4 regions of the Aurantivibrio plasticivorans genome follow, and region 2 is predicted to be linked to each of the others. Evidence: predicted binding sites of a transcription regulator. Region 2 holds the regulator's gene; each other region holds the start of a gene.
The links. Region 2 encodes FNR, which switches genes on or off when oxygen is low (the NO sensors DNR and NnrR bind a similar motif). Its sites were predicted from a motif close to TTGATNNNNATCAA; they were not measured.

Region 1 (7,755 bases), 1.6 Mb from region 2:
GCAGTTCCCTTTTCCTAAAGGCTCAGCGCCAAAACCAACATCTGATTAGACTGAGTCTGCTGTGCGGCGACCCAGGTTTGGTTGCTGCAGAATGCGATCTTTCCTACGATTTGCGAAACACCCTCGGGGTTTTTAAATTTTCATGTTGCTACATCACGAAATCAGTGGTTCCGGCGAGCCCTTAGTCATGCTTCATGGCTTGTTTGGTTCGTTCGAAAACCTTGGCGCCATCGCGCGACAACTTGCCGAGCATTTTACGCTCTATCGCTTAGACTTACGTAACCACGGTAAGTCTGGACATAGCGACAAAATGACCTTTGATTTGATGGCGCGTGATGTCTTGGAAACTCTGGATGAGCTGGGTATTTCAAAGGCCCACTTTTTCGGTCATTCGTTGGGCGGCAAAGTTGCCATGGTGATTGCGCTGAATAATCCGGAGCGTGTCGAAAAGTTGGTGGTGGCCGATATTGCGCCAGTTACATACGCCCCACACCATAATGAAATTTTGCAGGGATTACAGTCCATTGATGCATCCAGTTTGACGTCTCGCAAAGAGGCTGATGAAAAGTTGCAAGCGTATATAACTTCACTACCCGTTAGACAATTTATTTTAAAAAACCTGACCCGAAGTGAGACAGGTGGGTTTAAATGGCGTATAAATGTAGCAGCCATTACAGCTCAGTATGATCAGCTGCGTTTATCCGTGGGTGATAATCAGGTTTATAACGGCCCAGCATTATTTTTACGAGGTGCTCAGTCAGATTACATCACTGACGAAATGTTTTCTGAAATCCATCGTAAATTTTCTGATGCTGAGATTATAACGGTAGACAACGCGAGTCATTGGTTGCACGCCGAACAGCCGAGCATTGTTGCAAGCGCTGTGATCGTGTTTTTACAAACAACGAATTAAGAAATGCTGACTTCAATGTCGGTATATGATTACGCTAGACCCGAATACAAGTGGAGTAAATATGAGTAACGATGTTTTATTTAGACCGTTTGAAAGCCCAAAGCTGTCTGTTAAAAATAGAATTGCAATGGCACCGATGACCCGTGGTTTTTCTCCCGAGGGCATTCCCGGTCAGGACGTTGCGGAATATTATCGTAAGCGTGCAGAGGGTGGTGTTGGTCTAATTATTTCGGAAGGCACATTAATTAATTACCCCGCTGCGACAGACTCGTTGACTAATCCATCGTTCTTTGGTGAGGATGCGTTGGCCGGTTGGAAAAACGTTATTGATACCGTGCACGCGGCCGGCGGCAAAATGGTTCCGCAAATATGGCATGTTGGTGCTACTCGTCGCCCTGGGACTGGACCGCACCCTGATGCACCAACGGCGTCACCTTCTGGTTTAGTAGCCCCTGGTAAAAAGATGTTTGAGCCGCTGACCGTTGCAGAGATAGAGAAGCTTGTCGATGCGTATGCGCAAGCAGCGCTCGATGCCAAAATATTGGGTTTCGACGGCGTAGAAGTGCACGGTGCTCACGGATATCTTGTTGATCAATTTTTCTGGGAAGGCACTAATGTTCGTGACGATAAATATGGCGGCAGCCTTGTTAAACGAACTGAATTTGGGGTGGAGATCGTCAAAAAAATTCGTGAATTGTGTGGTGAAGATTTCCCAATTATTTTTCGCTGGTCACAGTGGAAGTTACAGGATTATACGCAAAAACTAGCGCATACTCCGGATGAGCTAGCACAATTCTTAGAGCCTTTGAATAATGCTGGTGTTGATATATTCCATTGTAGTCAGCGACGCTTTTGGGAGCCGGAGTTTGATAGCTCTAATTTAAATTTGGCTGGCTGGACAAAAGAAATTACGGGTAAGCCGACTATTAGTGTTGGTAGTGTTGGCCTGAATAGCGAGTTTATTGGTGCGTTCCGTGGTGAAGAGTCAGAGGTTGCGAGTATCGACAACTTGATTGAGCGAATGGAAGCAAATGAGTTTGATATGATTGCAATTGGTCGAGCCTTGTTATCCAACCCGGACTGGGCGAACAAAGTACGAGATGGTCATTTTGACCAGTTGAAGCCATTCACTCAGGGAGATAAAGACAACTTGCGTTAAATTGTATTGTCGTATCCCACAAAAAAAGCCCAACATAAGTTGGGCTTTTTTTGTGGGCTTGCCTTAGCTAGTTGTTTAGCTTAGTTCAGCAATACGTTGTTTAACGGAAGCTAATTTTACGCACACAACAAATACATCCATCGCTTTTTCGATTTCGGCGACTGAAGGCACCGACGGGGCAATACGAATGTTGCAGTCTAATGGGTCCTTGCCGTAAGGGTAGGTCGCACCGGCAGGGGTGAGTTTAACTCCCGCTTCTCCGGCAAGGCGAACAACTTCTTTGGCGCAATGTGCGCGCGCATCAAAAGATACGAAGTAACCGCCTTGAGGTGTTTCCCAGCGGCCTAGGTCAGATTTCTCAAACGCCGCAGACAATTTGTTAAGCACCATCTCAAACCGTGGCTTTAGTAACTCGGCATGTTTTGCCATTAATGCTTTTAGTGATGCTTCATCGGGAATCAATCGGCTGTGACGAAGTTGATTGACCTTATCAGGGCCGATGGTGCAAGCGCTGAGCACCTTTTTGATTCCCGCAAGGTTAGCTGGGGAAGCTGAAATAAACGATACCCCTGCGCCCGCGTGTGTAATCTTCGATGTTGAGGCAAATTGAATAACGCTATCCTCTGTACCTTGCGCCTTACAAGCATCATAAATGTTGGCTACTTGAGGAGCGTCGTCTGACAGTTGGTGGGCTGCGTAGGCGTTATCCCACATGATACGAAAATCTGGGTGGGCAATCTTGCCGAGTGCAGCAATACGATTTACAACTTCGTCGCTGTAAACAATACCCGTAGGGTTGGAAAAGCGTGGAACATTCCACATGCCACGAATTGTGTCGTCAGATTTGATGAGCGCTTCTACTGCGTCCATATCTGGGCCATGGTCATTCATTTCGACGGTGACCATCTCGATGCCAAGTGTCTCGGTTACGGTGTAGTGACGATCATAGCCGGGGACTGGACAGATGAACTTCACAGTGCCAGACGATGACCAGGCGCTTTCGGCGCCGGTGAGGCCAAAGTGGTGTGCCGTCAGAACGACTTGAAACATCAGCTGAAGACTACTGTTGCCGCCGACTAAGATGTTTTCTATGGGGCTGCCGAGTAGATAGCTACCTAGTTTCTTCGACTCGGTAATTCCATCAAGGCCGCCATAGTTGCGCGTATCTGTATTGTCGGCAGCTTTATAGTTGCCCTTTAAAATGCCATCCAAGCTGTCAGAGAGGTTTAATTGCTCGCTCGAAGGCTTACCACGAGTAATATCCAAATTTAATTGCTGGCTTTTTAGTGAATCATAAGCGTCGGAAAGTTCAGCTTCCCAGGCTTGGCATTGCGCCAAATCGGCTTTGTTTAGGTACAACGGAATCACCTCAACGTGAGTTTCGACTAGTGGATAGAAATAGGTGCTTGTTACAAAAAGTGCAGCTGAGCATTATACTCCTTCCCCTCTTCTTGCCTATAGGGCAGAGTCTTTAACTTGCGAATGATCAACTAGTTTTTGGGTGACAATGGATATAAAGATTATAGCCACCGTATTTATAGCGGTTTTTATTGCGGAGTTGGGCGATAAAACGCAGCTGGCGACCATGTTATTTGCGGCGGATAAGGATGTCAGCAAATGGGCGGTATTTGTCGGGTCCAGTCTGGCCCTCATTGTAGCGTCTGCCATTGGCGTATTAGCGGGGAGCTACATATCTCAGTATGTTGGTGAGCGAGCATTAACGTTTATCGCTGGTATTGGTTTTGTCGGCATTGGTTTGTGGACATTGTGGGGGCTTAAAACGGTTTAGGTCGCACCATGATTCGATACGTCCACTTCAAGGAACATCCGGTTAATACTCAAGGTAGAGATTTTGTCCTGGGGGATCTACATGGGTGCATCGATTTGCTGGGTGACGCATTAAGTCGAGTAAGTTTTTCGTTTCAGACCGATCGTTTGTTTTGCGTTGGTGATTTGGTTGATCGTGGGCCCAGTAGTTTGGCTTGTTTGCGCCTTTTGGATGAACCTTGGTTTTATTCTGTCCAGGGTAATCACGAGAATATGATGCTCGCCGCTATTAACGCGGGCGCTAAATCTCCTTCTTGGGAGGGGTGGATAAAAAATGGTGGCGATTGGTATCTTGAATTGTCCAAAGCAGACAAGTCTGAAGTTGCTAGTTACCTACCTAAGATTGCGAAGTTGCCTATTGCCTGCACCATCGATACATCGTCGGGTCATACTGTTGGTGTTTGCCACGCAGAAACACCGACTCATGACTGGGACACTATGCGATCTGGTGAGAAGCTTAATGCCGATCAAATCTGGCGCGCATTGTGGGGGCGGCGTATTATCCGAGAGCAACAAAAATTTATAGTGAGAGGTATCGATGCCACTTTTCACGGTCATACAATCGTCCATGACTGGCGGCAACAGGGCAATATGTTTTTTATCGACACGGGGGCTTATGTTCAGCAGAAATTAACGCTGCTAGAGATTACCCAGGATTTGATTCGACGTGATTAGACGCCCACCTAAAACAAGTGTACCCATTGCCCTCGATTTGTTTGATAGCCTTTCACCTGAACGGGGTGAGCTCGGTTTTTCGCTCACTATCAAGCGCTCTGTTCGGCGTCGCACACTCGAAATTGTGGTACGCAACGGCGAGGTGTTTTTAATGACACCGCAATTTGTTTCGAGAGATGAAGGAATTGCTTTCGTAAAGTCAAAGCGAGATTGGGTGCTCAATACGCTGAGTAAGCAACAGGCTGTATTGGATGAAACGCCGCAAAAATATTACAAAGCCGGAGAGTTATATAGCTTTCTCGGTGAAGAATACCCACTGATTTTGTTTGACGCACCTCGAAAGACGGTAATGCTTAACGAAGAAGGGTTGTGTGTCGGCGTTCGGATGAATAGGGGAGAGATAGAACCGGACAAAGTTCGTAAAGCCATTCACGAGTGGTACAAAGCCCAAGCATTAACCTTGTTGACAGCTAAGGCGCATCGGCTAGCCGCGTCGATTGGAAAAACTGTATCAGGTGTTAAAGTCCGGGCGACGAAAACTAAGTGGGGACATTGTACCGCGGACGGAGTATTACAGTTTAATTGGTATGTCTTAGCTGCACCGGAATGGGTGATTGATTATTTAGTTGCTCATGAGGTGAGTCACCTCAAACACCGCCATCATCGCGCTAGTTTTTGGCGGCTGGTGGAAAAATTGTGCCCGCAAACAAACGAAGCGAAACAATGGCTTAAATCTCACAGTCATCGAATCACTTTCTGATCGCCACTTAATCTGCGAGCAAGTCGATTCCGCATTCGAGTTCCTCAAACCAGTCGAAAAATTGATTCACCATAGGCTTGCCAAAAAATGGTTTGCCGTGCTGCGGAATCATCATTTCAATATCCAGTTTGCGTACTGTTTTCACCCAATGTCTGCATGCCGCATTGGAAGCCATGTAACGCTTGTGGAATCCTTCCATTAGGGGGCAATGAGACTCGAAATCATCAACAGGGACGTGATCTTGCCCGGGCGTAATGGCTGCGCCTACATCACCAGAAAATAAAATCTTGCTGATAGGGTCATAGAAATGAAAATTGCCAACAGAATGCAGAAAGTGTGCGGGAACGGCAACGATGGGCGCTTCGCCCAATGTAAGTTTGCCGCCTTTGTCCGGTAATTCGATGAGCCTATTGTTTAAGGATTTATCCATTTTCCCTGAAATAAAATCAGAGACTAGGTGTGGTAGAAAGCGTGCCCAAAGTTTGGATGTAACCACTTTACAGTTGGTATGGACGAGCCATCGGGGCAGAGACGTGATGATATCTGGATCTTGATGTGAGGCGAAAACGTATTTCAATTGTTTGATCGCAATATATTTTGATAGCTCGATTGATAAAGGGGTGTACGTTAGTTCTCCGCCTGGGTCGAAAAGAGCCGCTTCCCCGTGATCGATGATAACCAGTTGATTGCTAGGAATGCCTTCTCCCTCGACTAGTCCGGTAAAGAGGAGGCATGTGTGGGTACCCTCATCGTAGAGAGTTACGATTTTTTCGGCCATGTTATTCTATCTCCAGGGTGAGTATCCCTAAATTTAGCTATAAACGTAGTCTAGACGGCGGAGAATTCTATAGTCGGGGGCCAGTAATGTAGCTGATTAATATCAATTGAAAGTGGTTTTGAAGTTGTTTAATGCGCCATCGCTTTATTTTAGCCACATTAGTAATTGAGGTAGGAACGAAAAGCTTTGACTGTTGAGTGAAAGGTTTCAATAAAATCGACTTTGAGCGCTTGCGCCTGTGTTGAATTGCTGGTTTTAGCCGCGAGTTCCATTGCCGCCGCAATGACATGGAGCCTTTGCGCCTTGAGTTGTCCTGCACTGCCTTTAATTGAATGGGCAACGAAGCGAATTCCCGCGAGATCATTGTCGGCAAAGTGAGTTTCTATTGCCTCTAGACGCTCAGTGGACGAGTCACAAAACATCTTTAGAAGTATTTCCAAGCGATCGTGGCGCCCCTTCAGCATAGTGAGAGCTTCATCCTGCAACCAGATGTCATGATTAGCTACAGTATCGGCATCTGATGGTGGTGAGGGGTTGGGCGCATTGTCGCCGCGGTTCTCTTGAGTGCGGTCCAGGTTGTGCTCTAATGAGTCTTGTGGCGTTTTCGTCTTACTTGTTTTGTTGGTCTCGACATCGTTGGCTGGGGAGGGCGCTTTGCCAATCCATCGTTGCAGTTTTGCCAGAAGCTGATCCTCATTGACGGGCTTGCTTAGATAGTCTGACATTCCTGCGGTGACACAGCGTTCTCGGTCGCCCGTCATTGCATTGGCGGTCATGGCGATTATTGGTATTTTGCGATAAGCAATTCCAGCCTGACCTTCGCGAATGAGTTTTGTTGCGGCATAGCCATCCATGACTGGCATTTGGCAGTCCATTAAAATCAATGTAAATGGGTCTGCGCCAGAATTAAGTAGCGACTGGATCGCTTCATTCCCGTTTGTGGCGACATCGGCATGTATTTCAAGTTCGGAAAGCATCAATTTGGCAACTTCAACATTAATCGCATTATCGTCGACTAAAAGCACCCGGGTCGACTTAGGCCATTGTTCTACTTTTTTTCTACCGGCGGCCTCTGGTTGCGAGAAAAATTCGACATCGCTGGATGCGGTTGCTGTATTGATGGCGAACAATAAATCGTTTGCTGAAAGTGGTTTGTATATACAGCTATTGAAGCCTTGGTCTGTGAGTACGGATGGGTCTCCTCGATAATTCATTGGCAATATCGGCATTATTGTTAGGCTTGCGTCTGCGGATGTAGCCGCTTGTTTTAGGGTGGTTAAATGTTCTGAATTGGGCTCTGAAGACATCTCTATGAGTACTAAGTAGCGCCGTGAATTTAGCAGGCGGTTACTCGTCATAATGTCGTCGCCAGTAAAGTCGCGCAAGCTTTGGCATTCTAGACCCCAGGCACTCAATTGTTTTTGTAATGTGTTTAGAGAGAACGGATTTTTAATGTCTAATAATACAATAACGTCATTAGGCGATAAGGCGCTCGGTAGCTCTTGACTAATAAACCGAAGAGGAATGCGAAAGCTAAATTGACTGCCATGTCCGAGCGTGCTGTTCACTGAAATACCACCGCCCATTGCATCACATAGTTTTTTGCAAATAGCTAACCCCAGCCCTGTCCCGCCAAACTCTCG
Region 2 (7,755 bases):
AACCGACGGTCACACAATATCATTTGGCCGGGTGCGAAATATTCGATGAGATTGCGGGTGGGGTGACATCGTTGACCGTCGCTACGGATGCTCCGCACACGTCTGATAGCGTTGTGCAAGTTTGCGAGCAATGCTTGCATACTCTGAATTACTCAGGTTTCGATGCGGTTCGGGCTCGTCATCAACGCTATGCGCAACATGTGCTGCAAACGTTTAAATTATCTGAATATTTTAAGGCTTACCCTTCGTATCCCATTACAGAAAAAAAGACGTCATTACTTTTTTAAGACGTGCGGGAAATCAACGGCGTCAACTTAACTCACGGCCTGGTGGTTGAAGCGATACGTTTGGTGACTCATCACCTTGATGAGTAAACGCGTAGTAATCATCGGCGAGTGATTTATCTGGAGATCGTCTATCGGTTGATTTGCGGCGTTTGCGGTTATAGAGATCTATGTCGAGCTTCTCACAGGGATCATGGTCAGTACGGCGATCATTATTACGTCGATCGATAAAGACTGGAGAGTTATGGCTATTCATTTTCTGGACCTACCTTCAACCCTGAACATGCAAAAATCTCAGAGCGACAACTAAATTTCAACGGGTGCGCCTAACGCTCACAACGACTGTTAAAAGATCTTGAGCGACAGAATCGAGGTTAATGCTAAACGCAAATAATGGTATCCGCTAATATCGAATTACGATTCCCGAGTCCTTCGTTATGCTTTGAATACCACTATTGGTTAATTTTTAGCACAAAAGGCGTAAAAATCGAGCGTGTAGGTGTAAAAATAACCGAAAATGGCGCAAATATCATCGTTGATCAGCGTTATAATTTCCAAAATTATTGGCAAGCCTAATTAGGAGCTATAGTGGTTATTCAGCAGATGATCGACAACAAACTAGTACAGGGGTTGCAGCCAGTTCACCTCGAAGTTATTAACGAAAGTCACATGCACAGCGTACCGGAGAATTCTGAAACTCACTTTAAAGTGGTTGCGGTCAGTGAAAGCTTTGAAGGCAAGCGGCCCGTGCAGCGACACCAGCAAGTGTATCAGCTGCTACAAGAGGAAATGAGTCATGGTGTACACGCCCTGGCTCTGCATACTTACACGCCGAAGGAATGGTCAGAACAAGTCAGCGTGACGGATTCACCCCAATGCTTAGGGGGAAGCAAAGCGGAGTAGTTTAGGGTGAAGGACCCTTACTGATTACCCATAAAAAGCCCGTTAGGGCTTTTTATGGGATTGTTGAACTCAACGTTTAAGGCAATTAATTTCGAACAAATTGACCTTTGAGCATCATGACAGTCTTATGATCGTCCACCATCTTGAAGAGTGAATCAAACTTTCCACCAATGATGGCCGTAGGAGCGGTTTCTTCACTTTCAGCGACATAAGTGACGCCATTAATCGCACTGGCGAGTTCGCTGGCTACGTCGTCCATTGCCGAGAAAATCTCTTGAGTGGTTTTGTCGTCTTGAAAAATTCGACCGTTTTTCGTTGCGACAAAGTAATTGTCACATTCGACCAGCCATTCTTTGCGTTGCTCCACAAAGTTTTGAATGTTTTTCATGCGGCGCTTATGTTGGATATTGATGCGGGTATCGCGGTACTTTTCCAAACTTCGCACATCACCTTCTACAAATGACGCTTTAGTATCCTCGCAAAATTTCCAAGACAGGTAGCCAGGGAATTCTGAACCTTGCAAGGCTTCCGCTCTATCGCGTTGGCATGCTTCATCACATGCGAATACTGGGAATGCTAACGCCAGCAGGAAACTGAGACCGAATAATTTTTTCATGGTGGTGTCCCTTATAATTTTATGTTGTCAGAGTAAACATCACACTGTTGTTGTGATGTATATCACAGGCCAAAATCAAGTCAACGCCATTACTTAGCTCGTAACTAAATAGTCTTAGGAACTGATTTTTATAATCAAATGCACCAAATTGTGGCTATTAAAGCGCTTAAATCGCTATTCTGAGGTTATAAAAACCCTAATTGTGTTTAATAATTGACCATTTTTGAGGTGTTGGAGCGATCCGCATTTCAGCAGTTTTTTCGACCGTTCATTCTCAAATGGCGCACAATCCGACGTTGGCTGTCACTCTTTTTTGCCTGTGTAGTCACGGAATAACGGTGTTTGACTGTGCTTAAGATGAAGCATCAGGGGAGAGGGGTGCCAGAAGAGGGCAACGAACGACTAAGCGAGTGCTTTCTCAATAACCGCTTTTTGCGCATCACTGAGAGTCAGTTTAAGCGCGGCATCTTGGCCTTTCTGGCTCATTTTGGCCCAGGTTTTTTGCACTATCGTAATGAGCTTCTCTGGGGCTTGGGTATTCGCAAAACCGGTCAGATAGAACTGGATGAACACCAAGCAAATAACGTCCTCAAGCGTTTGAGCATCACGGTTGTTACGTAATTGGGCTTTGGTAAGTAGTACCTTGGTGGCATCAATAGTCGCCTCATCGTAGCCGTTATCGCCCATCAACTCGGCCACTTGTTCTGCATGAAATTTACCTAACTCTCGCCGCCATTGAAGGTATCCAGCCCGTGTTTTGGGGTATTGATCACGGGGGATGGCCCAGCGCTTGATGTGTTGTCCGCGTGCGGCAATCTGTAGCGCTTCACTTGCGTCTGGTGCGTAAGTCGCCAAGCACTCGCTCATACGCCTGCCATAGATCAATTCTTTCGGCTGCGGTTGCCCATCAACGACTTCGGTGTTTGCGTCTTCACTGTTAACGTGATCAATAGCGGCAAGTGTTTGCTGGAGGCGAGATTCAGTCATCGGTGCTACATTAGATTTTGGTAAAAAGTAAGGTAATGGCGGGAGTAGCTAATGCTACGCCTCATCTACGACATTGACATTCGCCATCTTTTTTAGCGCATTAATGTCGAGAATACTTATCTCTTTTTTATCTGCAGAGATGAGCCCTTGTTTTTGAAAGCGGCTCAAGGCTCGGCTAACAGTTTCGACGGTTAGCCCAAGGTAGTTGCCTATATCGGCGCGGGACATGGGCAGGCGAAATTCGGTCGCAGACAAATGACGGCGTCCATTACGTGCAGAAATACTCAGCAGTAAAGTGGCTATACGTTGATCAGCACTGTTTTTACTGAGTAACGTAATGAGTTGCTGATCGGTGCTAATTTCCCGACCGAGCAGACGGAAAAGATACCGCTGCAAGCTGGGCAACTGGGCGCTAAGCTCTTCTAATCTGGAGAAGGGAATTTCACAGACGGCGGATGTTTCTAATGATATGGCCGCATTGGTATGGCTGCCTGTAGCGATACCATCCATGCCTAGGATTTCTCCCGGTAGGTAAAAGCCTGTGACTTGCTCTTGTCCTTCGCCTGTAATCGATATTGTTTTCACCGTCCCGCTGCGCACAGCATAGACGGACTTGAACTCGTCTTGTGGGTGGAATAAGTACTCGCCTTTCTGCAATGGGCGGCCGCGCTGGATGATTTTGTCGACTTTTGCGACATCATCGACGTGCAGGCTAATAGGGAGGCAGATGGTATTAAGGCGGCAGTCACCGCAAGAGATATTTGGGTTGACGTGACAACGAGGATACACGTTACAGGAGGTTTCGGTCATAGGATTTATCCACACTCTCGCCTAGTCGTTAATCAAGCCCATAAGAGGCCTTTAGCACCTCATTTAGCGGGGCTCAAGGGTAGGGTAAGAGTGGCAAAGTGTCAAAAATATCTTATTTAAAATCAATCAAATGCGTGGTGCATAGTTTAGTAAAATACTGGGTTAAAGGAAGGCATTCATCGGAGAGTTTCCTGAGTTTGGCTGTCATAAGAGCGACGAGTCACAAAGATGAGTGTCTATTTGAAGAATCATGCGACTCTTGGGGCTACAATAGGAAGTAAGCCTGAATATATGAGGATTTAACAGCGTCTATGACCGAGCCCGAGGACTATCAACGTCTGCGTCAGACGGTAACCAATTTGCTGCTCAGGATTGAGGAGAATCAGCAGATTCAATCACGCTTCCATGATTTTGAATTCCAGTTGTTATCCTGCAAACGACTTCAAGAGCTATTAGAGAAGTTGCTATTAGGTGCGACGTCTCATTTTGATCTGGCGGCAGTCAGTCTCATTCTCTACGACCCTGATTATGCCATCTCTGGTTTGTTAGATGACGTTGAGCTTGATGGGGCGAAACACCTCGTACAAGTCCGTCACAATGCCGAGTTTTTTTTCGGACTTTATCAGCAGCAGCCACGGGTTATTTTAGGTCCGCTCGACGTGTTAGCCGCCTCTCGACTGTTTCCTGGTGCGCCTACTGTCGGCAGTGCTGCATTAATGCCATTAATGCGGCAAGACAGGCAAATTGGTAGCCTGCATTTCGCTAGTCACTCCGCGAATCGCTACAGTCCAGATAAGGGGGTTAGCTTTATGTGGCATCTAGCCTCCATGGTGGCTATCTGTATCGAAAACTGTGTCGCGTTAGAGCAGCTCCAGCGTCAAGGCCAGGAAGATACCTTAACGCAAGTGCGGAATCGTCGAAGTTTTGAAGAAGAGTTCACTAAGGAGTTGGAGCGTTCCGCGAGGCATGGCGAGCGCCTATCCTGTATGTTTGTTGATATGGACCACTTCAAAAGTATTAATGACTCCTATGGGCACCAGGTTGGTGACCAATGTCTTCGCCAGGTTGCTAAATTGATTAGCGCAGAGATGCGCAAAACGGACTCGCTGGCGCGCTACGGTGGAGAAGAGTTCGTCGCTCTGTTACCCCATTGCCATCTAGAAGAAGCCGCAACCATTGCCGAGAGGGTGAGACTCGCAGTGGCTAACAACCCATTTTATGAAGCTCCGGATAGGACAATTCCGTTAACCGTCTCTATCGGTTTGAGTACTTGGCAACCGCAAGATGATAACCACGAGAGTTTGCACCAAGTGCGCGAAGGGTTGTTGAAAAACGCTGATTTAGCCATGTACGAAGCGAAAGAAAAAGGGCGCAATCGAGTGGTCACTAATCAGTTTTGGTTGGCGGCAAGGGCAACTTCACCAGATAGCGATACTGCCAACGTTTGCCAGTGACCCAAAATGCATCGTGATACGCATCGTATGCGATCCCATTTAACACATTTTGGCTGCTCCGATTACCACTACGATTGTAAAAACCTTCTTCCTTAAGCAGCGCTTCGCCATTTAATTCCGCGATGACCTTTCCGGTATCGCTGTCAATTCCATAAATAATATGACTGCGCCATTGATTCGCCCAAATGATGCCGTCGTGATACTCAAGCTCATTAAGTTCGCTGACGTTAGACCCGTTCTGTGTGACCGATATTGACTTAATAGGGGTAAAAGACTGAGGCTCGCGAAAAGTTAAAATATGGCTGCCGTCACTCGTAATCAGTTCTGTTCCATTGTGGGTTAGTCCCCAGCCCTCACCTGAATAGCGATAGGTATTCAGTAGTTGGAGGGTTTCTTTATTGAACCGCCACGCAATGCCTGCCTTCCAAGTGATGAGATAGAGTGAATCCCCCATGATCGTTAACCCTTCCGCAAAATATTGCCGAGGAATACTGAGGTTTTCTCTTTTATCGGGTGCCGCGCGAGGATAGCGTTGGATGAAAGACTGGTTGTACAGACCGCTACTCACGAAAAAAGTATCGTCGTCAACGACAAACCCTTGTGTGAAAATTCGCTTATCTCTCGGTTCTTTTTTTTCAATCTGTAACGGGATTTGGTGTATGGCATCGGCGTCGCAAAACACAGGCATTGCCAATAGGGTAAACAAAGCTAGGACAGTGGCCGGTAAACGTGCACCAACGGCAAGAGCAGAAAAGTTATCAAGCGAGTCAATCGAATTTTGTTGCATGCGCCGAACCCCAGTTAAACAGGAGCATATTATGGCGCTGATTGGATGAAGTTGGAATGCTGTGGCTAGTGCTCTCCTAGATCGCGGTCGGGACTGATATCTTCCTGCTCGATGGGCTCGTCCTCAACGTCGTCTCTTCTACCTCGACTCGTGACATACTCAAGTGCTTCGCTGACTGAACGTGTAACTTTGTCATGGATTTCTTGAAGTTCTACCGGTGATAAGAAAAAAGTCATGTCGACATCATAACGAATATAGCGAGGTGGCAAACGATTCAGAGCGACACACGCAACATCGGCACAGAAATCCTGGTCTTCTATTGAACGGCTGCTCTGCTGTGCAATTTCTTCGAGTACAAGGCGTTCGTAATAGTTGTGGATACTGTCGAGCCCTGACGGCAAATTTTCGTAGATATGTCCAGTGTTAAGCCACATGGTCTGTCCTCTAGCATAAACGTAAAGAGCGTCGTGAAAGGTGAAATGCAGGTGTTTACCTAAGTGTAGACGCTTGCGCTGAATTGCCCAATTACGTTCACTTAACGTTTGTTTCTAATCAGGTCTCTAATCAAAAAACGGGCGGGGTTAAGGGCTGTGGCGATATCTTGGCTGACAGGAAGGGGCGTTTGACACATCTGCGCCGCCAGTATTTGAGCGCTTAGAGGGCTGTATGCAAGGCCGCGAGAGCCGTGTCCAACATTTATAAATAAACCGGGTAGATAGGGCCCTGTTTTTGGGATACTGCAGTGAGCATTTTTACCCAGCAGAGCGAATGTTTCACAGAAATCCCGTTCATTGGGGGCTGGTCCAACAATGGGTAAATAGTCAGTTGTCGTGCAACGCAGTGCAGCGCGACCACTGAGTGTAAGAAGTACCTCATCATCAATATTATTTAGGCCTTTGGCTGCCTTTTTAATGTGTGAAAGGTTTTCTTGGTGGTCTAAAGAAGTACATTCCAACGATAGATTGGACTGACAAAATGTCGCGCCAAATGTTTGTTGTCCCAGTGCATTGGCCGGAGCAATGTAACCTTCACCGCAGATGACTGCTTTCAGTTCTGGGATTATCGCGGTCGGGCTGACACTGACTTGGCCTCTGATAGGTTTGCATGGTAGGTGACTGGTTTGAGGGAGTAGGCGGCAGTCGTTGGCATTCGCGATGACGACATGAGAAAACTGAGCCCGCTTTCCAGACCTAAACGTTAAAGACCATTGATCTTCTTCGGTGATGTAGTCCAGGCAATCAAGTGACATGTTTCCACAAAACTCGATCAGTGGGTGGGAAAGCAGTGCTTCACAGACTTTTGGGGGGGCAAGCCATCCTAAACGCGGAAAATAGATGCCAGTCTTTGATTGGTTGTCTTGCGAGGAATCAGAAGTGGACCTAAAACTAATGCCCGTTACCGCCTGCATTTCGTCATAGTCTAAAAACCGCATGAAGTTCTGCGCATGAGCAAACAGCTCGTGGAGCAGTGGTAATTGCTTTTGGGCGGCAGGAGCGGTTGCCAGCTGTACTACACCGCAAGCTTGTCCGATTTCTGGGTCTGCGAAAAATGGCGCATAGTGTTGTTGAGCGAAAAGCAGCGAAGCTAAGTTGAATTGTGCAAGGCCGTCGTTGTCTTTGGAAAGCTTGCCATACACGATGCCTTGTGGGTTGCCGGAAGCCCCTTGTGCGCAACGTGCTTCGCGATCAAATACCGTTACACGTATGCCGCGTTTGGCCAGTGCAGCGGCGGTATGACAACCGGCGACACCGGCACCGATAATGGCTATTCTAGCAGGTAGCTGTTCGTGACATTCAACGCGATGACGATTCACGAAGTCGACTGGCCAGGGAATAGGTTCCTCACTGCGCCGGCTGGAGAGATTAAAGCTGTCTAAACTGGGTTTGGGTTGCGGAACATATTGGGCGCTGAGCT
Region 3 (7,755 bases), 970 kb from region 2:
TAAGAGAATAGAGGAGCTAGCCCAGCAGTTGGGAAATGATGTTGAGACCCACTTTCCGGTCGCTGTAGACAGCATTTTTCCGTACGAGGTGATTTATAGAGCCTTTGACGAACTGTCCATACACTACCCGTTTACCCGAGTGGAGTTGCGGGAAACCATACTCTCAGGGAGTAACGAATTATTCGCGTCAGGGGAAGTGACAGTCGCTATCTCAGCGTCCGCACCGCCTGGCATCCTGCCAGAGCAAATAGCCGAGGTTGAATTTGTCGCAGTCGCCAGCCCTCATCACTCTCTTACTGCCAAGCCCGCTCCGCTGTCACCTCAAGACCTTCAAGCCTTCAGGCAAATAGTAACTCGAGATTCTGGCCAGCATCACAGTAAAGATTCTGGGTGGCTTGAGGCTGAACAGCGCTGGACTGTCACGAACCTAGATACATCTATCGATTTGATCAAACGTGGGTTTGGGTACGCCTGGCTACCACGCACCAAGATCGATGAGGCGATCCGTATCGGTGAACTTGTAGAGTTACCATTACAAGCAGGCACAACTCGCCACCAGACGCTGTATTTAGTAACGCCAGATGAAGCATCCCTTGGACCAGTAGCTCGCCGCTTTATCACTACACTACGCCGCATGCGCGACGAGTAATTGGGTCACTCACGCTCGCTAAAGACGCTCTACCGAAGCGATCAAATCGTCGACCAAATTATCAAGCTGAGCCAACCCAGCCTCGTCAATCAACTTTCCCTGATCATCGAAGGCTTTTCCGTAATAGGGAACCGCCAGCTGATTCGGTAGCACATTCACTTGGATATTACCGAGTAACATACGCAGCGGAACCAACCCACGCAAGCCACCAAAGTGCCCTGGTGCCGCAGCAGCCAGCGCAGCGACCTTGCCTCTATAGGCCACTAATGGCGTCTCATTTTCTTGATGAGGTCGAGAAATCCAATCGAGGCTATTTTTCAGCAGCGGCGAGAACGAAGAGTTGTATTCCGGCGAAGCGATGAACAACCCCTGGTGCTCAGTAAATACTTGCTTAAGCTTAATAGCGTTATCAGGCAAGCCGCTCTCAGCCTCTAAGTCCCCGTTATACAGGGGCATATCGAAATCCGCTAGATCAATAAAGGTTGCCGAGGCGCCTTTCTTCAAGGCAAGTTCGTAAGCCTGCTTGGCCAATTGCTTATTCACCGATTGCGTTCGCGCGCTGCCTGCTAAAAATAAAATCTTGTTACTCATAAGAATCTCCAAATGATTATAAAACCTTTAAAAAATGCCATTAAGCAGGCAGATCAAACACCAACAGATTGCTATCGACCTGGGCCTGGAACACTAGCTCCCCATCATGCTGCAATCCGACACTATCGCCTTCATTTAATACTGCCTCGTCCACCCCATTTGCGGATAGGGTGACACACCCTTCTGCAACATGGACCCACGTTTTCCGCTTTCCACTGATAGCGTGTTGTTGGACGTGACCAGCCGAAAACAAGCCAGAATAGAGCGTAGCGTCTTGGTGAATCTTCAGCGTATTTGGGATACCACGGCCAGACACAATGGGAAGCAGTCGGTTTCTCCGCTGCTGCTCTGAGAAGTGCTGCTGTTCGTAACTCGGCTCAAGTCCCGTCTGATTAGGTAAAATCCATATTTGCAAAAAGTGGCTAGCCTCCGTTGAGGACGGATTAAATTCCGAATGCAAAACACCCGTCCCTGCAGACATTCGCTGCACATCTCCTGTGCGAATTACCGACCCGTTACCTAAACTGTCCTTATGCTCCAAGGCTCCAGACAAAGGGTAGGAAATAATCTCCATATCGCGATGGCCATGAGTATCAAAGCCACCTCCAGGCGCGACACGATCATCATTAATGACTCGCAACACACCAAACCCCATGTGATTGGCATCGTAGTAAGAACCAAACGAAAAGCTGTGACGACTGTGCAACCATCCAAAATCGGCAGTTCCACGATCATGCGATTGTCGAATATACATCGGGGCTAAACCTCCTTTAATTTCGCGCACCCTTTAAGACATTGAATAGGTGCTTGCTATGAATTAACACCAGTATATATTCGGTTATATAAATTAAAATCGTAAAATATCGCCCATATCGTTCTATTTAAACGAAGGGTAATACAGGGTAAGGGGGGGGGCAGATCATTGAGGACAGACAACTGCCGCCCACAGGTTATGCAGGCGAACACTAGGGCAACTTAGATGATCCGAGAGAAACTTTGCTTTGTCGGCTGGCGCAGGTAGGCATCAAATACCATGCAGACACGGCGGATTAACAATCGTCCTTGAGGTGTTACTCGAACGTGAGTGGGTGCCAATTCGATGAGGTGATCGGCGGTAAGTTCGTTCAGCTCACGCAATTCTGTTGCAAAATACTGCGTGAAATTAATACCAAATTTATCTTCGATTTCAGCAAAGCATAATTCAAACTGACAAATTAAGCGGTTAATGACGTACTGCCGCAGCAAGTCATCTTCACTGAGTACCAACCCTTTCTGCATCGGTAGCTGACCGCTCGCAATTGGCGCAGAGTAGCCGGGAATATCTTTAAAATTTTGCACATAAATATTATCGATTGCCGAGATTGAAGAGACACCAAAGGCAAACATGTCACAATTCCCATGGGTAGCATAGCCTTGGAAATTGCGCTGCAGCTCGCCTTTCTCTTGCGCTATCGCTAACTCATCATCAGGTTTTGCAAAGTGGTCCATACCAATATAAACGTACCCCGCTTGGGTCAGCAGAGTAATGGCCAACTCAAGCATCGATAACTTTGTATCGGCACTCGGTAATTGGCGTTCATCGATTTGCTTCTGCGTTTTAAACAGGTGGGGCAGATGGGCGTAGTTGAACAGCGATATCCGATCTGGTGACAACTCTATAACCGACTGTACAGTGGCTCGAAGCGTTTCAAGCGTTTGCATCGGTAAGCCGTAGATAAGATCCATACTAATGGAATGAAATTTTTTCTGGCGTGCAGCCGACACCAACTCACTCACCTGCTCAACACTATTGAAGCGATTGACGGCTCGCTGAACAAGTGGATCGAAATCCTGAATACCCATGCTGATACGATTAAAACCAAGCTCACGCAATACACCTATAGTGCCGACTTCCATTTGGCCAGGGTGTACTTCGATAGAGTATTCACCAGTATCATTTTCATGAAGATTGAATAACTCTCGCGTCACCCCCATGAGCTCGCGCTTTTCGTCATCGCTTATGTAGGTGGGCGTCCCACCCCCCCAGTGCAACTGATTAACCGGACGATCGCTGGCGACTTTCTCCGCCATCAAGCGCATTTCATCAAACAGCGAATCCAAATAAGGTCGCGCACGTGATTTATTCGCGGTAACAATTTTATTACACGCGCAGTAGTAACAAATGGTGTCGCAAAACGGTATATGGAAATAGAGCGAGAGCGGGCGTCTACTCGCATTGCTTCGCTCAATAGCCGATTCAAGCTGCTCGAGGCTAAACTCTTCATGAAACTGCGGCGCTGTCGGATACGAAGTATAGCGCGGCCCAGACTTGTCGTGACGCTGAATCAGTGTTGGGTCCCAGCTTGGTGCTTGCATCTTTTAAACATTCCCCGTCAGTAATGGCATTGAGCGGCGGGCATAGTAACGTTGTTACCCGAACCTCATGTTGACCTGCATCAGAACATCCACGACTTCGGAGTAAAAAGAGCGTATCTCCGACACGCCTGATCTACATCAAGGTCAGAGTAGTAGCCCTTCTGCACAATAACCCCTAATTTTTAACTGGGTAATATGCCGTGCCTTCAAACGACTCCAACAAACAGGTGCCTGAAAGGCCTACCGTTGTCGCGTGCGCTGGTGGCTCACAGGTAGCCAAGGTGGCAAATGATATTGCCGTTTCGCTGAGTGAAAACAGGCTCGCAGACATGGTAGCGGCATCCAGCATTGGGGCAAATATTCTACCCATCGTACAGGCCTGCAAAACTAAACAGCGAGTGATCACGATCGACGGCTGCGGGTTACACTGCGCTAAACGCTGCCTTGAGATGAAAGGCATTCAACCACATGAGAGCGTTACACTAACGGATTTAGGTATTGTTTCAGCGCGCGACGACCATGTTTCGATCATGCAAAGCGTTCAATTGGTCCAGCGCGTCTACCAAGCCTTGGGGTTTGCTGTACCCGCCACAAGCGGTGATCGCTAACTCGTCTAACGCAGCGCCCCCCCCCCGCTACCGTTATCCAAATACCGCTATACACTGACGGCTCAGCATCACCAAGCGTCCGTCTTCATCCCAAAAGTCACTATTTTGCCAAGTGTAGCCCTGACCGCTGGCAAGAGCCTCGGCATCGACACGAAACCACGGTTTATCTGTCAGCGCACTGGGCTGCTGCACAAATTCGAGCTGCCAATTCATTGAACTGGCGGGCGCGAATTGACTCAACGCCGCCATGGCGACTGGCGGAGCTACATCACCTAACGCCACCAAATGTGCCTCGGTCACCATATCGTCATCGCGATGCCTTGAGTAAGCGATAGCTCGTGGATGTTTGGTGGCAGAGAATAGTTTAGGTCCTTCGGCAAAATGCGTTTCAAAATGCTGAGTAAATGCCGGCATCATGCCTTCAACATATTTTACCCGATGGGACTCATCACGACCGCGTTTCGCTGGCTCCGCAGTGGGAACGTCTGCCAGCTCAGACGGTCGATCGGTGCCGAAAATACCGACAGCGATTAAACGTAGCTTGCCGTCATCGTAAATTTCCGCTTGCACCTGGGTGGCCGACTTTCCTTGACGTAACACTTTAGCATTGACGGTCACGTCGCCAAAAAAAACGGGGCCGATGAATGTCACCTGCAAGCTCCTTAGGGGAACATCATTTCCTAAAACCCCGCGCATGGCGGTTACAGCCATCGCGCCCTGCATCCCACCAAAGACGGTCCGCCCCTGGCCCCAATCTTCAGTGACATTAAACGTGACGGAGTCACCCTGCCACTGGGCAGCGCCTATAATTTCAGAAAATTTATTCATAAAACGAAATTCCGGTTCAACGTTGTAAAGCAACCTCGCCATACCAATCGGTTTGGGCGCCGCACAATAACACAGCAAAGACCAAGGCTCGACTAACGAAAACTTTCTACCAACGCTTGAATATCAGCTTTATTGTCGAAGATTACATCAAGCCAATCGGGGTGTTTGCAGCGACGTTGCTCAGGCAAGAGTTTTTTGTATACAGCAAGCTCACCAATGGCAGGTAGCGAAGCAGACTTGTTCGTGAACTTGACCGCGTAGTAGATCGAGAGGTTTACCACATCCAGCAACCCCACGCTCACTCCATCCGTATCAGCCCAATCACCACAGCGCTTCGCGACGTCAATGTATTGCTGATCCACATTCCATTTTTGCAATAAAATGCTACCGAGAGATTTACTGTAGTTGCGGCACAAACTGACATAGGTATCAGAATCTGGGGCTGCGTCCAACTCCAATAGCGCTGAAAGCACCGCTAGCGCCCCAACTTCCGTCAACATACTCGCCATTTGCGCCTCATCCACCGAGACACTCTTGAGTTGCTTGGCGAGAAAGCCAGCGACGCTCATTTTTACCACCAAGCGCCGCCATGTTTGGGCAAACAATTTTTTTACCGACGGACTGCGCAACACCATAACGCTGCGTACACTGTGTAACATCACCAGGCTATTTACACTGGAGAATCCGAGTAAACCGATGACCTCAGGTAAAGTTTTAGGTGTGACGGCACGGCGGTAGATTGGACTAGAGGCGGCCTTTAGTAGCAGTGTACTTAGGGCAGCATCCTTGGAAATGAGCTCCGCCAACTGCTCAATTGTCGTATTCTCGGAACTGATAGCGCGGCGAATTTTGAGGGTTACGCTGGGCAGGCTGGGTAACTTCTCACTATCTTTCAGAACCTGCCCAATGACTTGTCGATAAACTTGATATTGTTGATTCAGCGATTGCACCGCGATACCCAATGACTCTGTTACTTACAGAGTAGACCATCTAGCATTCACTGCGGAGCAGAGCACCGAACCCAGCTGAATCAGACAATCAGGCACTGGCTACACTGTTTGGCACCACGTTAGTCTGTTGAGACACAGATACGCGATTCCGGCCTTCGCCTTTGGCCTGGTAAAGGGCAATATCACATCGCTTGAGCCACGAGTCAGGCGAATCACCCGAACACACACTGCTGATGCCACAGCTAATACTGACGGGACCGCCAGCGAGAAGCACCGATTCAAAAATCGCCGACCGCAAGTCCTCCGCAACCAACTGTGCTTCAGTTTCGGGAGTATTCGGTAGAATGACAACAAATTCCTCACCGCCAGCACGACACACATAATCCAATGAGCGCACTCGATTGATGAGAATATTCACTAGGTCCTTAAGCACCTTGTCGCCCACACTGTGGCCGTAGTTGTCATTGACCTGTTTAAAGTGATCGACATCCAACACTATCAATGTGGACACAGTGCCACGTCGACGCTGCCACTCAATCATTTCTGTCAACTTGGTATCCATAAAGCGACGATTAAAAGCGCCCGTTAAGTGATCGGTAATCGTCAATCTTTCCAGCTCACCCACATGTTTTTCCCAGTGAACAACAGCGATGTTAAAAAAAACGGCAATCATCATAATGGTGAGGCCAAACCTGATCACCATAAATGGCTCAAATAAGACCGCCGCTGTCCCCACCGATATAATAAATAGTAATACAACGAGATATAGCGCCGTGGAACGGCTGTGAACCCAGTACACTGAAAGCAAAATGGGGTAAGCCCAGAACATGCCCGACACACCCAGCAGGTAGATAACGCTACTATTGGATACAACAAACAAAGTAGAAATAACGACCGGTGAGATGGGCATACGCCCGGTATATTTATGAGCCAAATAATTTGTTACGCATAGCAGCGCAGCGAACCCTGGAACTGCAGATACCTGCCAATTCCCCTGCACTAACCACCAAGCCACAAACGGCAACACAACCACTCCAACCACGGTGTAAAACTGGAGGGCCATCGTTGTACGATTTGCCAGTTGAAAGGTTTGCATAACTCACCATTTAACTCCGCTTTCACGAAGCTACTACAAATACCTAAATAAACAGGATTGTGACGCGGTCGTCACCAAGAGGAATGATGCGACATAATACCGCAGTTGGGGTTTAGTACTTATATCGATTCAGTATAGTTTTCCAAGGAATTATGCATAGGCTGAAAAACAAACACTCCCTGGCATCGCAACCTCAATTTGATGTCAGACAAATAAATCCTAATTTTTTACCTATCAGATGAATATGACACTTCTATTATCAGGACAAGTCTGCTATCGTTAATGATAACAATTCGCATCTCTTTTCACCTTTCTATCTTCGGTAGATGTTCATGGCGCTTTCTGATTTCTCTGTACAGGCCCACTCCCTCCACCAGGCCCGCCCCGGCAGTCGCTGGCGCGTCACTGATATCGCGAGTGCACCAGAGATCTCAAGTCGACTGTTTGCGCTAGGGTTGTTTCCTGGAGCAACGCTCGATGTCCTTCGTTATGCGCCCATGGGCGACCCCATGCAAATTAAAGTGGGTCAAACCCTACTGAGCATCCGCAAAGACGACGCGCAAAGCATTGCCGTCGAAGAATTGGTCACTCATCACGAGACGCTGGTCACCGGGGTAGCTTAATGTCCAGCAGCATTGCGCTGATCGGCAACCCCAATTGCGGGAAGACGACACTCTT
Region 4 (7,755 bases), 1.2 Mb from region 2:
CTAGCACAACTCGATGTAGCGCCGTCCATGAAGCAAGAAAAAGGTTGGCGCGACCAGCAAGCCGATTCCTTGGCTTAGAAATCCATTTCAAACCCATCGCGCCAATTTTCTTAAAGCTGTGCGCTCGCCCATCGATAACTTAGCGAATGGCTAAGCATCGCCCCCAAAGCTCAGTGACGAGTTGCGTTGCATAGCACAGCTCTACGATGCGACTTGAACTACGAGAACTCCCAGTTCTCTCGAGCCGCTAGGATCCAAAGACTTAATCAAAGCACCCTGAATCATCAAACGCGGGCATTTTTGTGTAATTGAGGTTACAGTTAGGGTTACAACATTAAGAAATGTTGACCTGCGAGATAAAAACTAGAGGTTTGTCACACTTTTCGGCAGGAAATTGAAATACAGCCTATCGCTACATCATTTAGGGCAAAAGTGACAATCAGAAATTAGTTTTGCATATACAAGAAGTAAAAATGTCACCATCCAAACTACCCACCGGAATGCATGCCGGCCCATCAGTTGATAACACACTTTTTCGGCCTAGGTTGTTACGTCAATTAAATCAAGATAGTCACCGTTGTGTGTGTTTATTTGGTGCCCCGGGTGTCGGTAAATCAACCTTGGCTGCGCAATTTCAGCAACAATTTGAGGGTGAATCAATTTGGGTCAACGTTGAACCGGACAAAGATTCCGTATCACGTTGCGCAATGCACCTTAGTATGCGGACTGCGGAGCATCTGCCTAATGAGCCTGCCGGTGATGACAGTGCAGTGATTGAAAGATTTTATGCGCAGTGTGAAAAACCGTTTTGTTTGGTGATTGATGATGCGCACCATCTTACCGCGAGTGAGCGCGGTTATCGTTTTATTGAGGCATTGATTGCTCAGTTACCTGGCCATGGCCGACTAATATTGACGTCACGCGACTTAATTGCCGGGCCAATTGCCAAGTTTGTTGTCAAACAACAATTGATTTGCCTCGATACTCAAGCGTTGCTGTTTGATGCTCAAGAAATGTCGACATTGTTTGACCTGCTGAATATTCCAGAAGGCGAGGTCGCTCGACAAATTGTGCATCAAACGCAAGGGTGGGTAGCAGGGGTCGTTATTTTTTCTCGGTCCCTAGACGATGTTGGCAAAGCCTCCGAACCGTTGTCGAGGTATGGTGAAAAAACCTTGTATGACTTTTTGTTGCACGAGGTGTTCGAGCCGCTGACAGCGAAGCAAAAGTTTATACTCCTTCGATTGGTTGCGTTGCCGCTATTCAACGTCGGTATGCTCCAAGACCTCATGTTGTTGGATCGAGATTTGCTCATAGAGTCGCTAGATAGAATTCGTTTATCAACTGGATGCTTGTACGCATCAAAAGCGGGATTTTCAAAAAGTGATGATGTTTGGTATCAAATGAATCCGGTGTTTAAGCGGTTTTTGATGCGGCATGGAAGGGAGACATTAACGAACAGAGAATACTTCAACATCGTTTATCAGTCTGGTCGTGTACTAGAGGCCGCTGGTGCTACGCGTTGGGCTGCAGAAAATTATTGTCAGGCGTCATCCTGGCAACAGCTCATTAGCTTGTGCATGCGGGAAGGTAAGGTGTTATTGGAAGCAGGTGAGCACGAAGTTCTGTTGGAGTGGGTCGAAGCCATACCGCAATCAGTTAGGGATCAGTTGCCGTGGTTGCTTGTGCTTTACGGCCGAGCTCTCAGCGTCATGTCGCTTCCCGATGCGTCAAAAGAGTGGCAAAAAGCGTCGATTCAATTTGAGCGGGAAGGAGATTTTGCCGGGCTATATATGACATGGGCAGGCACCGCGCTCAATTTCGCGTTGGGCAGAGCGGATCTTTCGGGTATAGATGAACACTTTGATAAATTACATAGGTTGCGTCGTCGCTGTCCGCAATACCCAAGCCAGGAAGTTCACATTACTGTCATTATCGGTGTGATGTGGTGTCTAAATTGGCGATGCCCGGAAAATTTCGAATATGGAACGCTTGCAGAAGAATGCGAGGTTTTGCTGAGCGAGGAGGAGGACCCAACAGCGCGCCTACGCTTGATTGCCGTGTTGCTTTGGCATTTCTATAATTATGGTTTCGTTCCTCTAACGCGCGACGTTGACACGCTATTGGATCAAATTCCTTCGCTTGATACCGTCGAACCTCAAACAGCATTATTTTTCTTGCTGATTAAATCGATGTACTTGGCGGCTAGAGCTCAAGTCAGTGAAGCTAATCGTACCACCGATGAAGCAGAGCAGCTGCATTTGTATGAGGGCTTGCCTGCAAGAACCAATTTGCTCAGTGGTAGGATGACGACGTTTTTGCTTAACGATCAACCGGAGAATGTTGGCGAAGAGGCTCAGCAACTTCGCACTCACCCTGAAGCACGGACGATTGAAAAGATAAATGCAAGAATTAGTGAGGCGTGGTTGTGTGTGCAGCGTGGAAACTTTGCGACGGCTCAACCTATTCTCAATAATGTGCTTAAAAAAGCACGCTCGATGTCGCATAGTTTTGGTGTGTCTACCTGTTATTTTTTGTTGAGTGTTGTGAATTTTCGCCTTGGTCAATATGAGGCATCACTAAGTGCATTAGATGAATTGAAAGTTATGCGGCTTTCACATATTTCGCGTTTGGTGCAGTACAAAGTGCTGTTGTTGGAGGCGTGGATTGTTATTCAAGGTGCAAAGCAGGATGCCTATCAAGCCGTTGCAAAAGCGATTTACTTTGCGAGGGATAACGATATCGTTAATTTTCACGGTTCGGTTGGTTTGTTGTTATCTGATGTCTATAGTCAAGCCCTCGACCTGGATATAGCGCCTGATTTCGTTTGTCAGCGTATCGTGCTACAAAAAGTGTCGCCGAATGATCTTGGGAGGACATTGATCAATTGGCCGTGGTCGGTAAGAATTCGCTCACTAGGTGAGTTTAGCGTCACGTTAGATGGGCAGAACCTAGATTTGGCTAAGCAAAGCGGCCGTCCAATACAAATGTTGAAATTGTTGGTCACTCGAGGCCGAGAGCCGATATTGATATCAGAATTAATTGAGATATTGTGGCCGGAGCTAGATGGCGAAAAAGGGTTTAATAACTTCAAAGTAACTTTATCTCGATTGAGAAAGTTGGTAGGTCGAGATGCTGTTATACAGCAAGATAATCGGGTTTCATTGAGTCGTCAGCACTGCTGGGTCGACGCCTGGGTTGTTCAAGGGGAGGTTAAACGGCTGTTACACCGTCAAAGTTGGTTGTCCGCGAAGTCTTCACGGTTACAACGCTTGATTGATGTATATCGTGGGCCATTCCTCAATGCCGATAGCGATTTTTGGGTGTTGCGTTATCGAGAATCGTTACACAAAGATTATCTAACCTTGGTCAAACGATTGAGTAATCACTATTTGCTGATTGGCTATATTGATGATGCCATTGAGTTGGCGAGGCGTGGCTTATCCGTCGATGAAACTTATGAGCCGCTTTACGTCGTGCTGATGAATTGTTTTTCCAGTCTTAAGCAAAAGTCATCCATTATGAATGCCTTTGAGCAATACAAAGAAATGCTACGGATTCGGTTTGGCTTGGAACCGTCACCTCAAGTCCAGGCTGCTTACCAGCAATCTTTACGCAATGCGATTTCGTTATAGAGATATATTATGCAGATTTGGGTTGATGCCGATGCTTGTCCAGTGGTTATTCGAGAGGTATTGCTGCGAGCGGCTCAGCGCGTCGCCGTGCCAATTACCTTTGTAGCTAATTCACCCTTGCAGTTACCATCCTTGCCAACTGTAAAGTTTGTGCAGGTTGCAAAGGGCTTTGATATCGCTGACAACCTTATTGCTCAGTCCGTTGAGAAAAATGATCTCGTGATTACTTCCGATATTCCGCTAGCAGCAGAGGTGGTTGATAAACACGGTGTGGTTATTACCAGTCGTGGCGAAAAACTGACTGCGGCAAATGTGCGTGCTCGTTTAAATATGCGGGACTTTATGGAGACGATGCGATCGAGTGGGTTGGTGCAATCGAAAACGCCGAGCTTATCTCAAAGTGATAGGCAACAATTTGCGAATCAACTTGATCGCTGGTTGAATCAATTCCGTTCAGAAAAGGCTAAGAATACATAACATAATTATTGAAGATTTAAGTTTTCAGCGATAAAAAAGGCCTCAGTAGAGAGGCCCTAGAAAACACCCATTGTGTTTTTTGTTGTCGGTGTTTAAACCTTTTACTGTTTAGAACTTAAAGGCACCGCCAATCATAAATACAGTCGGATCAATTTCGATATCAGCTTTAATTTTTGCGCCCACATCTAGGTCAATGGTCGCCGTTGTGTCTAGGTCAATTTGCCAAATCGCAATATTTAATCCAAACGTGTCGGTTAAAGCAAAGTCAGCACCAATTTGATAGGCCAGGCCGACAGAGTCATCTAATGATACGTCGCCGTCGCTGCCCAAAGCGTTTGCGGCATCTTTGTGAAGCTTTTCGCCAAAGAATAAAGTGTAATTAACACCTAAACCAATGTACGGTTGAAACTTGCTTGTGGTGGAAAGTGGGTAGTATTGTACATTCAGTGTTGGTGGTAATTGTTTTGCTTCCGCTAGATTAAGACTTCCGGGAACAATGCCGCTTACCTCTGCTTGGTGAGAGAACGGCGTAGAGGCTAGCAGTTCAAGGGCAATGTGGTCGGTGAGCATGTACGCAATGGTTAAACCAATCTCTGCATCGTCATCAACGGTTACATTGGTGCCAGTTAAAGTTGCTGGCAGAGGTAAACCTGTCTGAGTAACAGGGTCGCTGCCAGACTGCTGGTTCACATAAGCCGCACCTAGACGCACAATGCCGTCACCTTTTTCGTATGCCATGGCAGTAGTAGAGCCTATCGCTAGTCCTAGGCTTGCAATAACGGTTGTTAATTTTGATAGTTTAATCATATTGCCCTCAATCATAGTTATGATGTTACGGCGTGCATTGTAGGGCGTAGAAAAAACTTGGAGATGACCTGGATCAATCAGATGAAATTATCTGAATAATTTGCGCAGGCGTGTCATTTGGGGTGGCATTAAAATCGTTTAATAAAAAGAAGTCGATGCCTCTAATGCAAAAGTGTTTACTTCTCAACGTTGTATATTACTTTTTAAACGCATTTAAACAGCGCTCCTTACCGAAGGTGAGATCAATCATCGGTGCAGGGTAACCTGCGTCGAGTAGGGCGGGGTCGCCGGGTTTATGGATCACTTTTGCAGGTAGGTTTGTTAGTGCTGGTAGCCACTGTTTTATGAATGTTGCATCGCGATCAAAGCGCTCCGCCTGACGTACAGGGTGTAAAATTCGGAAGTAGGGGGCGGCGTCGGTGCCGGTTGAGGCGCACCATTGCCAGCCGCCGTTGTTCGAAGCGAAGTGGCCGTCCGTTAATTGTTCCATGAAGTAGCGCTCTCCCCATCGCCAGTCGATGAGGAGGTACTTGGTGAGAAAGGTGGCGACAACCATCCGCAAACGGTTGTGCATCCAGCCGCTGTGGTTCAGTTGCTTCATTGCGGCATCGACTAAAGGAAAGCCTGTTTCCCCTTTACACCAACGCTCGAAGTCCTGTTCGTCGTGTCGCCATGGCACTGACTCGGTTTCGGGTTTCATTGGGCAGTTTTTTGAAATCTGAGGGAATGCCGTAAGCAGATGAATATAAAATTCGCGCCAAATGATTTCGCTCAGCCAGGTATCAGGCCCTTCTTTTTCACATACCAAATCGCCCTGATTGTGGTTGCGTAGCAGGTGTATGCATTGCCTGGGCGATATTAGCCCAATGGTTAAAAAGGGCGAGAGTAGACTTGTGCCTTCAATGCTGGGTAAGTCGCGCTGGTGATGATAGTTGTCGACATCGCGCTGAATAAACTGCTTGAGCTGTTTGAGCGCCTGTTTCTCGGTGACTTTCTGTTTCTGGTGGTATTCGTCGTCAAAGTCAGTGGTTGGTAATTTTAATGGTTTTGCCTTGATGCTGCCTTTCGCTGCGGGTTTTGCTAGTGGGTGTCGGTCGTAGTCTGCATAGTGACTCAGCCAGGCACGCTTGAAAGGGGTGAATACTTTAAAGGGCGTGCCGCTTTTTGTGCTGATCTTTCCAGGCGGTATGATGATATTGGCGTTACTACGGATAACGTCAACCGAATGCTCGGCGCAGCGTTTCGAAACCTGTGAGTCACGTTGTTGCTCATCCAGTGCGTATTCGTAATTGAAAAACAGGCTATCGATCTGGCATTTTTTTGCCAGCGTGAGAAGAGAATCTGCGGCGCTATCGAATGTCTTTGCATTGAGCACATGCAGCTTGATGCCAAGCTGCGCTAGCTCGTCATTGAGTGATTGCAGTGCGCTATAGGTCAATCCGAGTCGGCGATTCGAGACGTGGTGCGTGTTCCACGTTTCTTCGCAAAGCAGGAAGCAGGCGCTTACTTCATGTGCTTTTTTACAGGCGTTGTGTAATGCGGGGTTGTCGTGAATTCGAAGATCGTTGCGAATCCAGACGAGCGCATGCTTGTAGTCTTTTGATGACCTTGAGTCAGTTCCCACGTGTCGATTAAATCCTTCAGCAAAGTGCCAATATCAAGCGAGATGGCTTCGCAGTGCCAATGCCTCTGGATAAGGTTGCATAAATACTTGCTCGGCAATGTATTCGTCGGGCGAGTGGTGAAAGTGATGTTGCAACATAGTCATCGGTGTGATCATTGGAATAATCCCTTCCCGGTATTGCTCGATAAGTTCGCGCAACCGTTGTCGTTCGGGACCGGAGATGTGCTGCTTTAAATATCCCTGTATGTGATGCATGACGTTGGCTTGGCTGCGTCGTGTTGCAGGCTTTTTCAGCGCACTCATGATCAGCGTGATGGTTTTATCGGCCAATTCATCAATAGGGTATTGTTTTGCATTGGCCAGTAAGGGACCGATTTCTTTATAAGTGCTGACGTCATGAGCCGTCACCAAATACTTGTGGCGCGCATAGAACTGGAGTAGAGCGTTTACCGTTAGCTCACTGTGTCGCATTTGTTTCCATTGATGGTAGACATAAACCCGTGCTACGAAGCTTTCTCGAAGATTGGGGTCGTGCAGACGGCCGTCTTCCTCGAGTGGAAGCAGCGGGTCATGATTCATGAGTGAGCTGACGTAAATTCCCGTGGCGTCATTCGCGGTAAAGTTTCCTTTCGCATTGTAACGACTGACGCGTTCTAGGCCGCAGCTGGGGGAGTCTTTAACAAGAATGTAGCCACAGAGGTCTGGATGACGAGCAAGTTGTTGCTGCGCGTATTGCTCGAGTGGTTCGGTGACGTCGATTTTCTGGGTAGCTGAATCGGTAGCAATCAATTTCCCCTCTTTTTCGACAATGCGAATGGGTTCTCTGGGGACACCCATGCCGATGCCGACTTCTGGGCAGATGGGGGTGAGATCCATAAATTCTTTAAGTGCTTCGACGTGGCGATGCTTGCGCTTATGCTGGCCATTAAAACGCACGGGCTTACCCACGAGGCAGCTACCAATGGCGACAAGAGGTTTGTTTGGATTGCTAGTGATGCTGTGTGAGGTGTTTCGGTTTGTAGAATGCATGTGCTACTCCAGTTAATCCAGCCACACTAATCATACGCACGAAAAGCATGTTTGGATTAACGGAATAGTCTGAGTTGTTAGATCAAAAGAGTCTGAAACTCTAGTCGTCGCTATCCGCCATACCGAGTTCTTTGAGTTTACGTGTCAAGGTATTGCGGCCCCAGCCAAGCAAGTTTGCGGCGT

Region 1: the regulator FNR is predicted to act here: its motif matches at 6,205-6,218, upstream of ACZ5NB_RS14275 (oxygen-binding di-iron domain-containing protein).
Region 3: the regulator FNR is predicted to act here: its motif matches at 3,724-3,737, upstream of hemN (oxygen-independent coproporphyrinogen III oxidase).
Region 4: the regulator FNR is predicted to act here: its motif matches at 4,983-4,996, upstream of ACZ5NB_RS01835 (OmpW/AlkL family protein).

Annotation. Positions count from the first base shown of each region.
Region 1 covers NZ_AP036020.1:3,197,562-3,205,316, reverse strand. The annotation lists gene ACZ5NB_RS14310 (DUF1820 family protein) at 1-49, shown strand, start outside; gene ACZ5NB_RS14305 (alpha/beta fold hydrolase) at 143-913, shown strand; gene ACZ5NB_RS14300 (NADH:flavin oxidoreductase) at 975-2,072, shown strand; gene ACZ5NB_RS14295 (aspartate aminotransferase type Ic) at 2,148-3,431, opposite strand; gene ACZ5NB_RS14290 (TMEM165/GDT1 family protein) at 3,580-3,861, shown strand; gene ACZ5NB_RS14285 (metallophosphoesterase) at 3,870-4,574, shown strand; gene ACZ5NB_RS14280 (M48 family metallopeptidase) at 4,567-5,334, shown strand; gene ACZ5NB_RS14275 (oxygen-binding di-iron domain-containing protein) at 5,342-6,112, opposite strand; gene ACZ5NB_RS14270 (PAS domain S-box protein) at 6,271-7,755, opposite strand, start outside.
Region 2 covers NZ_AP036020.1:1,554,333-1,562,087, forward strand. The annotation lists gene ACZ5NB_RS06915 (hypothetical protein) at 1-287, shown strand, start outside; gene ACZ5NB_RS06920 (hypothetical protein) at 310-540, opposite strand; gene ACZ5NB_RS06925 (BolA family protein) at 873-1,187, shown strand; gene ACZ5NB_RS06930 (hypothetical protein) at 1,273-1,803, opposite strand; gene ACZ5NB_RS06935 (DUF4202 domain-containing protein) at 2,206-2,790, opposite strand; gene fnr (fumarate/nitrate reduction transcriptional regulator Fnr) at 2,845-3,600, opposite strand; gene ACZ5NB_RS06945 (DUF484 family protein) at 3,912-5,054, shown strand; gene ACZ5NB_RS06950 (glutaminyl-peptide cyclotransferase) at 4,987-5,841, opposite strand; gene ACZ5NB_RS06955 (late competence development ComFB family protein) at 5,907-6,275, opposite strand; gene mnmC (bifunctional tRNA (5-methylaminomethyl-2-thiouridine)(34)-methyltransferase MnmC2/FAD-dependent 5-carboxymethylaminomethyl-2-thiouridine(34) oxidoreductase MnmC1) at 6,377-7,755, opposite strand, start outside.
Region 3 covers NZ_AP036020.1:583,645-591,399, reverse strand. The annotation lists gene ACZ5NB_RS02665 (LysR family transcriptional regulator) at 1-649, shown strand, start outside; gene ACZ5NB_RS02660 (NADPH-dependent FMN reductase) at 668-1,240, opposite strand; gene ACZ5NB_RS02655 (pirin family protein) at 1,281-1,994, opposite strand; gene hemN (oxygen-independent coproporphyrinogen III oxidase) at 2,216-3,595, opposite strand; gene ACZ5NB_RS02645 (putative zinc-binding protein) at 3,796-4,203, shown strand; gene ACZ5NB_RS02640 (thioesterase family protein) at 4,237-5,031, opposite strand; gene ACZ5NB_RS02635 (HDOD domain-containing protein) at 5,124-5,981, opposite strand; gene ACZ5NB_RS02630 (GGDEF domain-containing protein) at 6,070-7,077, opposite strand; gene ACZ5NB_RS02625 (FeoA family protein) at 7,410-7,700, shown strand; gene feoB (ferrous iron transport protein B) at 7,700-7,755, shown strand, end outside.
Region 4 covers NZ_AP036020.1:400,430-408,184, forward strand. The annotation lists gene ACZ5NB_RS01825 (BTAD domain-containing putative transcriptional regulator) at 474-3,635, shown strand; gene ACZ5NB_RS01830 (YaiI/YqxD family protein) at 3,645-4,112, shown strand; gene ACZ5NB_RS01835 (OmpW/AlkL family protein) at 4,221-4,919, opposite strand; gene phrB (deoxyribodipyrimidine photo-lyase) at 5,116-6,543, opposite strand; gene ACZ5NB_RS01845 (YbgA family protein) at 6,577-7,572, opposite strand; gene ntrC (nitrogen regulation protein NR(I)) at 7,673-7,755, opposite strand, start outside.